Regions from separate parts of the Aeromonas rivipollensis genome, predicted to be linked through region 1. Evidence: predicted binding sites of a transcription regulator. Region 1 holds the regulator's gene; the other holds the start of a gene.
What was found. The regulator LexA, encoded in region 1, represses DNA repair genes until DNA is damaged. The targets are predictions, from matches to a motif close to ANCTGTNTNNNNANACAGNT.
Positions count from the first base shown of each region.

Region 2: WIR04_RS09580 (DUF4250 domain-containing protein) is a predicted target of LexA. The motif match lies at 4,861-4,880, and genes of this name have one in related genera.

Region 1 is NZ_CP149130.1:4,390,624-4,398,086, forward strand. Features, by position in the region: gene trmL (tRNA (uridine(34)/cytosine(34)/5-carboxymethylaminomethyluridine(34)-2'-O)-methyltransferase TrmL) at 1-13, shown strand, start outside; gene dinF (MATE family efflux transporter DinF) at 51-1,409, opposite strand; gene WIR04_RS20160 (SCO family protein) at 1,438-2,064, opposite strand; gene WIR04_RS20165 (hypothetical protein) at 2,279-2,488, opposite strand; gene lexA (transcriptional repressor LexA) at 2,951-3,577, opposite strand; gene plsB (glycerol-3-phosphate 1-O-acyltransferase PlsB) at 3,782-6,205, shown strand; gene ubiA (4-hydroxybenzoate octaprenyltransferase) at 6,268-7,131, opposite strand; gene WIR04_RS20185 (chorismate--pyruvate lyase family protein) at 7,128-7,463, opposite strand, start outside.
Region 2 is NZ_CP149130.1:2,107,742-2,115,204, reverse strand. Features, by position in the region: gene WIR04_RS09595 (DASS family sodium-coupled anion symporter) at 1-713, shown strand, start outside; gene WIR04_RS09590 (cytochrome b/b6 domain-containing protein) at 984-1,538, shown strand; gene WIR04_RS09585 (glycogen/starch/alpha-glucan phosphorylase) at 1,603-4,077, opposite strand; gene WIR04_RS09580 (DUF4250 domain-containing protein) at 4,474-4,671, opposite strand; gene WIR04_RS09575 (cell division inhibitor) at 4,905-5,384, shown strand; gene WIR04_RS09570 (fumarate hydratase) at 5,547-7,070, opposite strand; gene pabB (aminodeoxychorismate synthase component I) at 7,280-7,463, shown strand, end outside.

The sequences.
Region 1 (7,463 bases):
GGGATCCCTCTAGCCTCCGTCGGCGCGGCGACGCAGCCCATGAGACTCCGTCAGGCGGGCTCCCGGCCTTGACCCAGCAGGCGGCCGTCGCGCTCCAGGTGCCAGCATAGCCAGCCCAGGGTCAGACCCCGCCCTGTCATCAGCGCCGCCATGGCGGCCCACAAGGCCGCCACGCCCCATCCCTGGCACAACCACCAGATAGGGAAGAAGCCGGCAAACACCGCCACCAGCATGCTGTTGCGCATCTCCCGGGCCCGGGTGGCCCCGATGAAGACCCCATCCAGCAGGAAGCACCAGACCGCCAGCAAAGGCATGGCGATGAGCCAGGGCAGTTGGCGGTTTGCCTCGGCGATCACCGCAGGGATATCGGTGATATGGGCGATGAGCTGCCGCCCTCCCAGGGCAAACCCCAGGGCGAAGGCGAGCGCGATCAGCAAGGCCCAGCCCAGGTTGAGGACTATGGCCTCCCGCAGCCCCTGCCTGTCCCGCCGTCCTATGGCGCGCCCCACCATGGCTTCCACCGCATAGGCGAAGCCGTCCAGCCCGTAGGAGATCAGCATCAGGAAGTTGAGCAACACCGCATTGGCGGCCACCGCCACGTCCCCCAGCCTGGCACCCTGCAGGGTCATGAAGGCGAAACAGAGCTGCAGGCAGAGGGAGCGGATGAAGATGTCCCTGTTCAGCCCGAGCAGCCGCCGCACCGCAGGCCATCGCCACCAGCGCGACCAGGCGTCCTGCCACACCTCGGCCGAGAGATGGTGCAGGCGGCGGCTCACCAGCCAGAGCCCCACCCCGAGCGAGCTGTAGTCCGCCAGCAGGGAGGCGGCTGCCACCCCCCTGACCTGCCAGCCGAGCCCCAGCACGAACCAGGCATCCAGCACCATGTTGACCAGATTGCTCAGGATCAGCAGCAACATGGGGCTGCGCGCATCCTGCATGCCCAGCAGCCAGCCCATGATGACCAGGTTGCACAGGGCCGCCGGGGCGCTCCAGATCCGCACCGAGACATAGTCTCCGGCATAGCCCTGCACCTCGGGGGATCCCCCGCTGAGCCCTATGATGGCCGGCAAGAAAGGCAGCACCAGCAGCAACAGGGCCAGCCCCAGCCCGATGGCGAGGCCGAGCGCCCGCGCCAGGGTGTCCAGCTGCCCCTCGGCGCTGGCGGCGCCCTGAGCCTGGGCGGTCAGGCCAGTGGTGGACATGCGCAGGAAGCCGAGCAGCCAGAAGAGGAGGTTGATGAGGGTCGCCCCGACCGAGACGCCCCCGAGGAACCAGGCCTGACCAAGATGACCGATCACCCAGGTATCCACCAGGCCGAGCAAGGGGGTGGTGACGTTGGAGAACACCATGGGCAGGGCCAGGGCAAACACGGCCCGGTGGCGACGAGGATCCCTCAGCCAGGACGGCATCAAACCAAGCACGATAGGCGCCGGTGACTCACTCGTCGGCCAGCCGCACTATGCGTGCGAAGTCGGAGACCATGGTCTGCATGTCCACATGAGGCACCTCACCCGGGGCCACCTTGGGACGGAACATGGCCACCAGCTTGCCTTCGGGGCTGATCAGCACGATCGAGGCCGAGTGGTCGATGAGGTAATCCTTGCGCTCGCTCTCCACGATGGAATAGACGAGGCCAAGGTTGCGCACCAGGGGGAAGAGGGCACGGTGGGGGCCGGTCACTGCCTTGAACTCCGGATGGAAGAAGGCGGTATAGCTCTTGAGGCGGGGGCTGTCATCCCGCTGGGGATCCGCCGAGACGAAGACCACCTGGCTGCTGGGCGAGACCTTCTTCAGATCCGGGTAGATGGAACGCAGATCCGCCAAGGCGGTCGGGCAGACATCGGGACAATAGGTGTAGCCTATGAACAGGAAGGTCCAGTGCCCCGCCAAGTTGGCGGCGGTGAAGGGCTTGCCATCCCCATCCGTGAGGGTGAAGGGGTTGATGTCACGCCCTACCGGATAATAATCCGCCTGCGCAGGAAGTGAGGGTTGGCTCCAGTAATAAGCCGCCATTATGCTGCCGACGAAGAGCAACAACAGCAGGGAAAAACGTGGTTTAACCATATAAAACAGAACCTTGCTAGTTCAACCAGCCGGATGGCGGGGCCAATGAGGGGCTATTGTAACCCGCCCGGCCCCGTTCCTGCCTAGTCCTGAGTCCGGATCCCGGGCAGGAAAGGGCCCCGTAGGGAGGAAACTGCAGCTATCTCCGGGCAATGGCGGGGATAAAGAAAAGCCCCACACCGGGTGGGGCTCACACACTGTTCGGGGGACGGGCTCAGGGCCGCAGTCTGCGCTGCCCCTGGGGGCGCCGGATAGTGGCGCGCAGCGGGATGACCGGGGCCGTCCAGGGGGCATCTGGCAAACCTATGTCGTGGTGGCGGCGGAACAGACGAACCAGGCGGACAATCTTGTCCTTGGGGCACCCCAGCCAGATGGTCCAGCCATCGCCCTTGTGATACACCCAGAGCGCATAAAACCACGTCATCCGACTGCCCTTGATGAATCGGGTGATGGAGGATGCGGGGGTTGCGGTTGCGGCCGGACCCGGATCCCACGGCGAGCTTGAAGCCATACCTGTCCTCCTTGCTCAACAGGCCACGCCGACCAGTGCGAATGCCATCGGGATGGCAGACCAGGCACCGTCGCGTACTGACTGTATTGAGTCGTCCTGCTGCCTGACGACTCTCCCTGTCCCGCACCGCCCCAGCCGTGATGCATCCCTGCGATCCATGCTGACCTGGCGGCACACTCAAGGTCATGGCGGTTATCCGGCCATGACACTGCGGGCCTTCTCAAAGGATATATCCGAAATGCATGATCCGTGGCGGTACTGTTTGCGGTGGATCTGGGCGGCGGCAATGGCGGGGATCGGGGAGGAAAGAACGGCGGGAAAAAACGGCACAAACGAAGGGGCCTCCCGCAGGAGGCCCCTCGGCATGTCCGATGCTTACATCCAGTCGGCGTTGCGAATGACCCCGACCGCCAGCCCTTCGATAGTGAGGTGCTGGCTGGAGAGATCCACCTCGATGGGGGAGAGATCCTCGTTCTCCGGCAGCAGCCACACCTGGCTACCCTTGCGCTGGAAGCGCTTGACGGTGACGTCTTCATCGAGACGCGCCACCACCACCTGGCCGTTGCGCACCTCCTGGGTCTTGTGCACCGCCAGCAGATCCCCGTCCATGATGCCGATGTTCTTCATGCTCATGCCCTGCACCCGCAACAGGAAGTCTGCCCGCGGATGGAACAGGGCGGGATCCACCTGATAGTGGCTCTCTATGTGCTCCTGGGCCAGGATGGGCTCGCCGGCCGCGACCTTGCCGATCAGCGGCAGGCCGTTCTCTTCTGGCGCGGCCTCCTCTTCCTCGAGCAGCAGGCGGATGCCGCGGGAGGTGCCGGGCATGATCTCGATGACCCCTTTCTTGGCCAGGGCCTTCAGATGTTCCTCGGCCGCATTGGCCGACTTGAAGCCAAGCTTCTGGGCGATCTCGGCGCGAGTCGGCGGCATGCCGGTCTCGCTCATGTTCGCCTTGATAAGCTCCAGCACTTCAGCCTGGCGGGGGGTAAGGGGTTTCATAGCATTGGCACCTGTCTTTTTATACAGCACACTGGCAGTATATACAGTGCTGTGGCCAAGGCAAGGCGTTGCTGATATTTGTCCCCGCCTTGTCGCAAAAATCCCGCACCTTCTATCCTGAAAAGGCACTCATCCTACCTCTCGGCGACAAGCCGTCGGTGATTTGCTATGCTCACGCCGCATTTTTTTGGAGAGCAGACGCACATGTCCCTTGGACAGAACATTTCCAGAGCCATCCTGCAATGGCCGGTCAGTGGCTTGGTCAATCACAAGAGCCTGCCGGAAAATCCCATCACGGAGCTCAAGCTGGATCCGGCCAGACCCATCGTCTATGCCCTGAAAACCAGCTCGATCACCGACCTGATGACCCTGCAACAGTGCTGCGAGGATCTCGGCCTGCCCGGCCCCTTCACGCCGCTGGAGCTGGGTGGACAGTTGCTGCCGCGCTACGTCTGTCTGGATCGTCCGCCTCCCCTGTTTGGCAAGCGCAACAAGCCGCTGCCCTTCCTGCAGGAGTTCCACCAGCTGCTGGACTTGCACAAGCAGGATCCCGAGCTGGATATCCAGGTGGTGCCCGTCACCCTGTTCTGGGGCCGCGCCCCCGGCCGGGAAGGGGAGGAAGCCTCCGGCTGGAACATCATCAGCAGCCTGGCCCCGAACCGGCTCAAGAAGGCGCTGATCGTGATCCTGAAAGGGCGCGAAAACCTGGTGCGCTTCTCCCCGCCGCTCTCATTGCGCTACATGGCAGACAAGCACGGTACCGACGAGGCCATCGCCCACAAGCTGGCACGGGTGGCACGTACCCACTTCAGCCGCCAGCAGCTGGCGGCCACCGGTCCCAAGCTGCCGAACCGCAACCTGCTGTTCAAGCAGTTGCTGGATTCGAGCGTGATCCAGCAGGCCATCGAAGAAGAGGCCAGACGCGAGGGCATCAGCCTGGAGAAGGCGCAGAAGCGCGCCCATGGCTACATGGACGAGATCGCCTCCAACTTCTCCTTCCGGCTGATCCGCCTCGGGGAAACTTTCCTCGGCTGGCTCTGGAACAAGCTCTACCGCGGCCTCTCGGTCAACGGTGCCGAGCAGGTGCGCCAGCTCGCCCAGGAAGGGCACGAGATAGTCTACGTCCCCTGCCATCGCAGCCACATGGACTACCTGCTGCTCTCCTACGTCATCTATCACCAGGGCATGGTGCCGCCCCACATAGCGGCAGGCATCAACCTGAACTTCTGGCCGGCGGGCCCCATCTTCCGCCACGGCGGCGCCTTCTTCATCCGCCGCACCTTCAAGGGCAACCCGCTCTACAGCACTGTGTTCCGTGAATATCTGAACCTGCTGTTTGCCAAGGGCTACTCGGTGGAGTTCTTCACCGAGGGTGGCCGTTCCCGCACCGGCCGCCTGCTGCCGCCCAAGACCGGCATGCTGGCGATGACCCTGCAAGCTATGATGCGCGGGCTGGACAGGCCGGTGACCCTGGTTCCCGTCTATCTGGGCTACGAGCATGTGATGGAGGTCAACACCTACCACAACGAGCTCAAGGGGAGCCGCAAGGAGAAAGAGAGCTTCCTGCAGGTGCTGGGCATACTGCGCAAGCTGCGCAACTATGGCCGTGGCTTCGTCAACTTCGGCGAGCCGCTGACCCTCAACAGCTACCTCGGCGAGCAGGTGCCGCACTGGAAGGAGAGCATCGGCAAGGAGGAGCGCCCGGAGTGGATGGCCTCCACCGTCAATCAGCTGGCCGAGCTCTTGATGACCCGGATCAACGATGCCGCTGCCGTCAACGGCCTGACCCTGAGTGCCCTGGCACTGCTGGCCGCCGAACGCCATGCCCTGACTCGGGACGAGCTGCAGGCACAGCTCAACACCTATCTGGATCTGCTCAAGCAGGTACCTTACAGCCCGCAGAGCACCATGCCGGACGAGGATGCCAGGACCCTGCTGGATCAGGCCATGGAGCTCAACAAGTTCGAGGTGAGCGAGGACAAGCTCGGCCAGATCATCAGCCTCGACCGCTATCAGGCGATCCTGCTGACCTACTATCGCAACAACATACTCCACCTGTTCGCCCTGCCCTCCCTGGTGGCGGCCTTGATCGAGCGCTGCGAGGGGATCTCCCGCAGCGAGATAGTCGCCCGCTGCGTCGACATCTACCCGCTGCTCAAGACAGAGCTGTTCCTGCGCTACGAAGAGGAGGAGCTGCCGGAGCTGGTCGATGCCCTGCTGGCCGAGCTGCAACGCCAGCAGCTGATAGAGGCGCGCGATGGCGGCTACTGGGTCAATCCGGGCAACCAAATGCGCCTGCTGCTGCTGGCCGAGAGCATTCAGGAGACACTGCAACGCTACGCCATAGTGCTGACCCGCATGCTGGCCCAGCCCCACATAGAGGCGGAGCAGCTGGAGGCGGACGGTCTGATGATGGCGGAGCGCCTCGGCACCCTGCACGGCATCAACGCCCCCGAGTTCTTCGATCCCAAGCTGTTCAGCACCCTGATCCACACCCTGCGCAGCGAAGGCTATCTGGATCCGGGCTGCAAGCCGGATCTCGGCCGCTTCCAGGCCCTGGCCGACAACATAGTGCCGCTGCTGAGCAACAAGATCCGCCGTACCATACAGGCGGGCAACCGGCTCTGATCCTCGTCTTACAGCCAACAAAAAGGCCGCATCATGCGGCCTTTTTCATAGATGGACGTTTCTCACAGGTAGTGAGCGATCACCCCGAGCAGCACCAGGGCCCCCACATAGTTGTTGTTGAGAAACGCCTGGAAGCAGGCCTCCCGCTGGCGCTCCCGGATCAGCCGCTGCTGATAGACGAACAGGGCCGCCGCCCCCAGCAGACCCCAGTAATAGCCGGATCCCAGCGCCATCAGCTGACCCACCCCCAGCAGGATGAGCAGGGTCGCCAGTTGCAGCACGCCGATGATCCGCTTGTCGTGACGGCCAAACAGGATGGCGCTCGACTTGAGCCCGAGCTTGAGATCATCGTCCCTGTCCACCATGGCGTACTGGGTGTCGTAGGCGATGGTCCACAGCAGGTTGGCGAGAAACAGCAGCCAGGCGACGGGCGGCAGGGCATTGGCCTGGGCCGCATAGGCCATGGGAATGGACCAGGAGAACGCCATCCCGAGCACCAGCTGAGGGATGGGAATGAAGCGCTTCATGAAGGGGTAGCAGACCGCCAGCAGCAGGCCGGCGAACGACAGCCCTATGGTGAGCGGGTTCAGGGTCAGCACCAGGGCGAACGAGATGAGCGCCAGCACGGCGAACAGGATCAGCACCTCCCGCGCATCAACCCGGCCCATGGGCAGCGGTCGCCCGGCGGTGCGTTTCACGTGGCCGTCGAAGTTGCGATCCGCATAGTCGTTGATGACACAGCCTGCCGAGCGCATCAGGAAGACCCCCACCACGAACACGGTCAGGATCCAGGGATCCGGCAGGCCGCCGGCCGCGAGACAGAGCGCCCACAGGGTCGGCCACAGCAGCAAGAGGGTGCCGATGGGCTTGTCGATGCGGGCCAACTGCACATAGGCCAGTCCCCGCTCCTTGGTTAACAGCTTCACTCCAGCTCCTTATGCAATGGCAGCGAATGAGACGATAGCGAGGGCAGGAAGAGTTCGTGGACCAGCAAGGGCCACTGCCCCAGATAGAGACGGGAACGGCGCCCCCAGACGGTGGCGGCCTGGCACCAGGGATTGCTCGCGATCTCGAAGCAGGCCAGTTGCAGGTGATCGCGCCGCGCCGGTGCATCGCCGAAGATGCGCTCCCCCAATGGCTGCTCCCCCAGATCCTGCAAACCGCTCCCTTGCAGCGCCGCCTCGGCAAACAGGGTCCAGCCCAGAATGGCCGGTCCGGCGTCACCGTGCAATATGACCTCGCGGCAGATCCCCACGGG
Region 2 (7,463 bases), 2.3 Mb from region 1:
TGCCGGTGGGCATAGGCCTGCTCTATTGGGTGACGCGCCCCAACCTCTCGCACCAGGTCAGCACAGAGCAGGTCACCATAGAGTGGACCGGCCAGCGCAAGACCACCTTGCTCATCTTCCTCACCACAGTGCTGCTGTGGATTGGCTCCCAGCCCATAGCCGCGGCCCTGGGAGGCATTCCCCAGTTCGATACCCTGATCGCCATGGGCGCCATCCTGGCCATCGCCGTCAGCCGGGTCGCCAGTTGGGATGACATCAACCAGAACACCGACTGGGGCGTGCTGCTGCTGTTCGGGGGTGGCCTCACCTTAAGCGCCATCCTGAAACAGACCGGCGCCAACGCCTTCCTGGCGGAGCACCTCTCCAGTGCGCTCGCCACCATGCCCATCTTCATCATACTGCTCTGCCTTGCCGCCTTCGTGGTGTTCCTGACCGAGCTGGTCTCCAACACCGCCACCGCCGCCCTGCTGGTGCCGCTGTTCGCCGGTGTGGCCGAGGCGCTGGGGGTCTCCCCCGTAGTGGTATCCGTGCTTATCGCCGTCGGTGCCTCCTGCGCCTTCATGCTGCCGGTGGCCACCCCGCCGAACGCCATCGTCTTCGCCAGTGGTCACATCCAGCAGCGGGAGATGATGCGCGCCGGTCTGGTGCTGAACCTGGTATTCACCGTCATCCTGACCCTGCTGGCCTATTTCATGGGTGACATCCTCCATTGATCCCGGGCCAGGCTGACGGGCCCAGCCCCTGAGCCGCCGCACACCCCAGACCCGTTGCACAACAGAGCCCCGCACCCTCGGGGCTCTGTTTATTCTTCCCCCAGCCTCTCTCCCTCTCCTTGCCACTGGCCCTGCCCCTGTGACGCGCCTCAGGTCATTAACACGGCCTTAAGAAAGTGCCTCCATGATGCGGGCAACGGCGCTCCTGCAACAGGCGCATGTAAAACCGGGATACATCACAACGAGAGGAAAAAAATCATGGAGAAAGCGATGGAAAGCGGCAAGGCCATCAGGGTATGGGACCCCCTGATCAGGGTGTTTCACTGGGCCACCGTCCTGCTGTGCGTGCTCAACCTGTTCATCCTGGAGGAGGGCAGACGCAATCACCGCTATGTCGGGTACGCCCTGGCCGGATTGCTGGTGCTGCGCATCCTGTGGGGATTTGTCGGCTCCGACTACGCCAGGTTTGCCCAGTGGTTTCCGACCCCGGCCCGCCTGGGCCGCTACCTGCAGGCCAGCTGGCAGGGCAAGCACCCCTATCATGCCGGCCACAATCCGCTGGGCGCCTTGATGATACTGCTGCTGTTGACCTGTCTGGTGGGAACAGCCGTCACCGGGATCATGACGGGGTACGAGCAGCTGTTTGATGAGGATCTCATGGAGAAGCTCCACGAATTCTTTGCCAAGGCGCTGCAGATCGCCATCTTCATCCATGTGCTGGCGGTCATCGTCCTCGATCGCCTGACCCGGGGCGATCTGATCAGGGCCATGATCTCCGGCAGGAAGCGTGTGCCGGCCGACACCGAGATCGTCGACAAGCGCTGAAGCCTCCTTGACCAGAAGAGATAAAAAAACCCCGCGATGCGGGGTTTTTTCATACTGGGTGTGGTCAACCGACGTTGCAGCTCTTCAATTTCCAGATCCGATCCACGTAGTCCTGGATGGAGCGGTCGGAGTTGAACTTGCCCATGGTGGCCGAGTTGATGATGGCCTTCTTCGCCCACAGCGCCGGATCCCGATACCAGGTATCGATCAGCTTGTGCGCTTCCGAGTAGGAGGCGAAATCGGCCAGGGTCAGGTAGGGATCCCCCCCTTCCAGCAAGGAGCGCTTGATGGAGGCGAGTTCCCCCGGGCGACCCGGCGTGAAGTAGTCGGTATCGAACCAGTCCAGCACCGCCTTGAGCTCGGAGTTGGCATAGTAGAAGTCGTACGGGTTGTAACCGCGCGCCTTCAGGGACTTCACCTCGTCCACGTTCAGACCGAAGATGGCGCAGTTCTCGGCCCCCGCCTCTTCCGCGATCTCGATGTTGGCGCCGTCCAGGGTGCCGATGGTGATGGCGCCGTTCAGTGCCATCTTCATGTTGCCTGTCCCTGAGGCTTCGTAGCCTGCAGTGGAGATCTGCTCGGAGACATCCGCCGCCGGGATCAGCTTCTCGGCCAGGCTGACGCGGTAGTTCGGCATGAACACCACTTTCAGCTTGCCCTGGATGCGGGCGTCGTTGTTGACCCGCTCCGCCAGCTTGTTGATGGCGTAGATGATGTCCTTGGCCAGCTTGTAACCGGGCGCCGCCTTGGAGCCGAAGATGAACACGCGCGGATGCATGTCATAGTCCGGGTTTGCCAGCAGACGACGGTAGAGCGCCATGATGTGAATGAGGTTCAGCTGCTGGCGCTTGTACTCGTGCAGACGCTTGATCTGAACGTCGAAGATCGCCTCGGCCGAGACATCGATGCCGGTTTCCGCCTTGATGACCTTGACCAGCTTCTCCTTGTTGTGACGCTTGATGGTCATGAACTGCTGCTGGAACGCCTTGTCGTCGGCAAACTTGGTCACGCTGCGCAGCTTGTCCAGCTGCAGCGGCCACTCCTTGCCCACCACTTCGTTGTAGAGGGCAGCCAGCTCGGGGTTGCAGGCCAGCAGCCAGCGACGGGGGGTCACGCCGTTGGTGACGTTGCACATCTTCTCGGGCCACAGCTCGGCATACTCGGGGAAGAGATCCTCTTTCACCAGCTTGGAGTGGATCTCGGCCACGCCGTTCACCTTGGAGGAGCCGATGACGCACAGGTTGCCCATGCGCACCTTGCGCACGTCCCCTTCTTCGATGATGGAGAGCTTGGCCTTGATGGCATCGTTGCCCGGCCACTTGGGCTCCACCAGCTCGTTCAGGAAGCGGGCGTTGATCTCGTAGATGATCTCGAGATGACGGGGCAGCACCTTCTCGAACAGGCTGACGGACCACTTCTCCAGCGCTTCCGGCAGCAGGGTGTGGTTGGTGTAGGAGAAGACCTGGTAGCAGATGGCCCAGGCCGCATCCCAGTGCAGATCTTCCTCGTCCACCAGCACCCGCATCAGCTCGGGGATGGCCACTGTCGGGTGGGTATCGTTGAGCTGGATGGCTATTTGCGCGGCAAAGTTGCGGAAGTCCGCACCATGCACCCGCTTGTAGCGGCGCATGATGTCCTTGATGGAGCAGGCACAGAAGAAGTATTGCTGGATCAGGCGCAGCTCTTTGCCTGCGTCGGTCTCGTCGTTCGGGTAGAGCACCTTGGAGATGGTCTCGGCCTGGGCCTTCTCGGCCTGGGAGTCGACGTAACCACCGGCGTTGAACACGTCCCAGTCAAAGAACTCGGAGGCGCGGGATTCCCACAGCCGCAGTATGTTGACGGTGTGACCGCCAAAGCCCACCACAGGGATGTCCCAAGGCACCCCTTTGATCTTGCGACCGGCGTGCCACACCTTCTTCAGGCCGCCCTTGTCACCAAACACGGTTTCCACGTAGCCGTAGAGCGGGATCTCCTGCACCGACTCGGGGCGGCAGATCTCCCAGGGGTTGCCATATTCACGCCAGGAGTCCGGACGCTCTATCTGGCGACCATCCTGGATCTCCTGACGGAACAGGCCGTGCTCGTAATGGATGCCGTAGCCCACCGCCGGGTAGTTCAGGGTGGCCAGGGAGTCGATGAAGCAGGCGGCCAGACGACCCAGGCCGCCGTTGCCAAGGGCCATGTCAGGCTCTTGTTCGCACAGATCGGTCAGTTCCAGACCGAGTTCACCCAGGGCCTCTTCGCAAATCTTGTACAGGGAGAGGTTGTGCAGGTTGTTGGAGGTCAAACGCCCCATCAGGAATTCAGCAGAGAGATAGTGAATCGCACGAGTATCTTTCTTGAAGTGAGTCTGCTGAGTGCGGGTCAGGCGCTCGTACACCTGTTCGTTGACGGCGGCAGCGGTCGCTTTCCACCATGCTTCGGGAGAGGCTTTCTGTTCGCTTGTACCCAAGGTAGAACGCAGGTGACGCACGATACTCGCCTTGAGCTGATCTTTATCCAGTTGGAGATCCTGGTCTGTCTTCTTCTTGGTAGCCATAAACCATTTTCCTTCGTTACAAATAAAAAATGTTATCCCCTTGAGGGACCGGCGCTGTTGTTATCTCAGAATATGTTCCGGCGTGGGCATACTAGCTAAAGCCGGGGGTTTAAAAGTTAACGTGAGTCACACTTTAACGTATAAAAATGACAGTTTCACCATGAAAACCCTTTCCTATATCCTGCCTGAACAAAATAAAAATAACCTTAAAAATCAAAACATTGAATGAAATTCAAAAAGATGGATTCATGAATAGGTTTTCAATGATTGCCAGCGGCTGAAAATACGTGAAAATAAGCACCAACTCGGCTGGCGATGAAATCGCTTTCAATGCTTGATGCATCAGCGCGGCAATAAAAGGAAGCTGCCCCAATTGGGGCAACTTCCCGAGCTGAATTAACCATGGGCCTTGAACTGGTTACTCATGGGGTCGTAGTGATAACCAATCTGCTGCAGGCGGGTGGCCAGCTGATCCTCCGTCATGTCGTAGTAAGCTAGCAACTCTTCCAGACCATCGCACTCCAGCCGCAGCTTCTCGTTGATGATCCCGAGCAGAATATTGGCGTCCAGCCGTTGCAAGGTGCTCACATCCATCTTGGTCCCTCCTCTTGCCATACATACTGTATAACCATGAGCGCCGACCCGCGCTTTGTCTACAGGTTAAAAAACACCCGCCCCACCATCAATATAAATAGTATTTAAATTCAAATAGTTACTAAAAAACCCTGTTAGTCGGCTCACATTTTTAATCACAAACGCCTTGTCACTGGCATGAGATAGAACTACTGTATACACATACAGCATGGTTATTCATACAGGACACACATATGAGCCAGCCCCTGAGTCACCGCCCACTCTCCTCCTCTGCCGGTGTGATCACCACCTGGCCCACCCGCCATCAGGGCAAGGCGGAGCATGAGCATCGACTGGCCATGGATCTCCATGAAGCCCCGCTGCTGGATGCGCTGGGAAGACTGAGCCAAAGCGACAGCGGCTGGATCTTGCTCATAGCCCCGCCAGGGCTGCCCGTGGCCAAGCAGCTGCAGGCACTGGGGATCAATCCCGCCCGGGTACTGGTGGTCCACGGCCCCAAGATCAAGAACTGGCAACGTCTGCTGGAGCAGAGCCTGGCCAACGGCCATTGTGCCGCCGTCTTGACCTGGTTGCCCGAACGGGTTGCCCTGGATCGCAGCCGCCTCAGCACCCTGGGGCAGCGTGCAGGGGTCCTGACCCGCTTCTTCGAGCCTACTCCCTCACAGGGTGGCCCACTCTGTTACGGTGGGCAGGACGTCTACCTGAACCACTAATACAGGCCGCACCGACCCGGCTGGCAGGCTTCCCCGCCCCCGCGCGTCAGTCTGACACTGCGGCAACGAAGACGAGAAAGGCGACCCTGAGGTCGCCTTCTGTCATATGGCCTGTGTGATGGCTGCTATCTGCCCGGCGCCCCGCCAGGGGCTTGCACAGGATCAGGCGAGCCTGGTATCCAGCTCGGCGATTTTGGCAGACCAGTAGGCCGGGCCGGTTTCATGGATGTTGTTGCCCTGGGAGTCGACCGCCACTGTCACCGGCATGTCTTCCACCTCGAACTCATAGATGGCCTCCATCCCCAGATCGGCGAAGGCCACCACACGGGCCTTCTTGATGGCCTTGGCCACCAGGTAGGCCGCGCCCCCTACGGCCATCAGATAGACGGCCTGGTGCTGCTTGATGCTCTCGACGGTTTTCGGACCCCGCTCGGACTTGCCTATCATGCCGATGAGGCCGGTTTCACCCAGCATCATGTCGGTGAACTTGTCCATCCGGGTGGAGGTGGTGGGGCCAGCCGGGCCCACCACTTCGTCACGCACCGCATCGACCGGGCCGACGTAGTAGATGAAGCGGTTGGTGAAGTCGACCCCTTCCGGCAAGCCTTCGCCATTTTTCAGCATGTCGGCAATGCGCTTGTGGGCGGCGTCACGGCCGGTGAGGATCTTGCCGGACAGCAGCACTGTGTCGCCACTCTTCCAGCTGGCGAGCTCGGCCTTGGTGATGCCGTCGACATTGACCCGGCGCACGTTGCCGCCCGCTTCACGGGTGATCTGTGGCCAGTCCTCCAGCTTCGGCGGGGTCAATTCGGCGGGGCCAGAGCCATCGAGTTCGAAGTGAACGTGGCGGGTGGCGGCGCAGTTGGGGATCATCACTACCGGCTTGGAGGCGGCATGGGTCGGAGCGGATTTGACCTTCACATCCAACACTGTGGTGAGGCCGCCCAGCCCCTGGGCACCAATCCCCAGCCGGTTGACCTTGTCATAGAGCTCGACCCGCAGCTTCTCTTCTGTGGTCTCGGGGCCCCTGGCGATCAGCTCCTGAATGTCGATGTGCTCCATCAGGGCTTCCTTGGCGAGCACGGCCGCCTTCTCGGCGGTACCGCCGATGCCGATCCCCAGCATGCCGGGCGGGCACCAGCCGGCGCCCATGGTCGGCACTGTTTTGAGCACCCATTCGACCACGTCGTCGGAGGGGTTGAGCATCACCATCTTGGACTTGTTCTCGGAGCCGCCGCCCTTGGCCGCAATGCTCACTTCCACCTTGTCCCCCGGGATCATGTCGATGTGCACCACGGCAGGGGCGTTGTCCTTGGTGTTCTTGCGGCTGCCGGCCGGATCGGCGAGCACGCTGGCACGCAGCGGGTTGTCCGGGTTGGTGTAGGCACGGCGGGTGCCCTCATCCACCATCTCCTGGACCGTCATGTCGCTGTCCCACTGCACCTGCATACCGATCTTGACGAAGCAGGTGACGATGCCGGTGTCCTGACACAGGGGACGATGCCCTTCGGCAGACATGCGGGAGTTGATCAGGATCTGGGCCAGGGCGTCCTTGGCGGCCGGGTTGATCTCGCGGTCATAGGCAGCCTTGGCGGCATGGACAAAATCGAGGGGGTGGTAGAAAGAGATGTACTGCAGGGCGTCAGCAATGGAATCGATAAAGTCCTGTTTTCTAATGATGCTCATATCATCCTCACTGGTCCTTGTCGTCGCTTGCGCGAGCAAGGGCTTCCATATGAGCCGGGCCTTCGGCAGGCGGCGAATGCGCACAGAGCCGGCGACTACGGCGTGTTTTTATAACGGTGTTTTTCTTAAAAATGCCGGCGGCCATGATACGCTTGAGCACCCGAACCGGCTAGGGAGCTGGGTGCAAACTGTTGCCTGTGTAACAAAAAATGAAACCAAGACTGCATATCCACCATTTCGACCCCCAAGCATCGCTTCACGCCCTGTTTGCCCGCTTGCAACACCAGGCCTGGGCCATCTTGCTGGAATCGGCAGGCCCAACGGGCGCCGACAACCGCTTTGACATCATCAGTGCCGACCCTCTCGCCACCCTGGAGACCCGGGGCGCCAGCA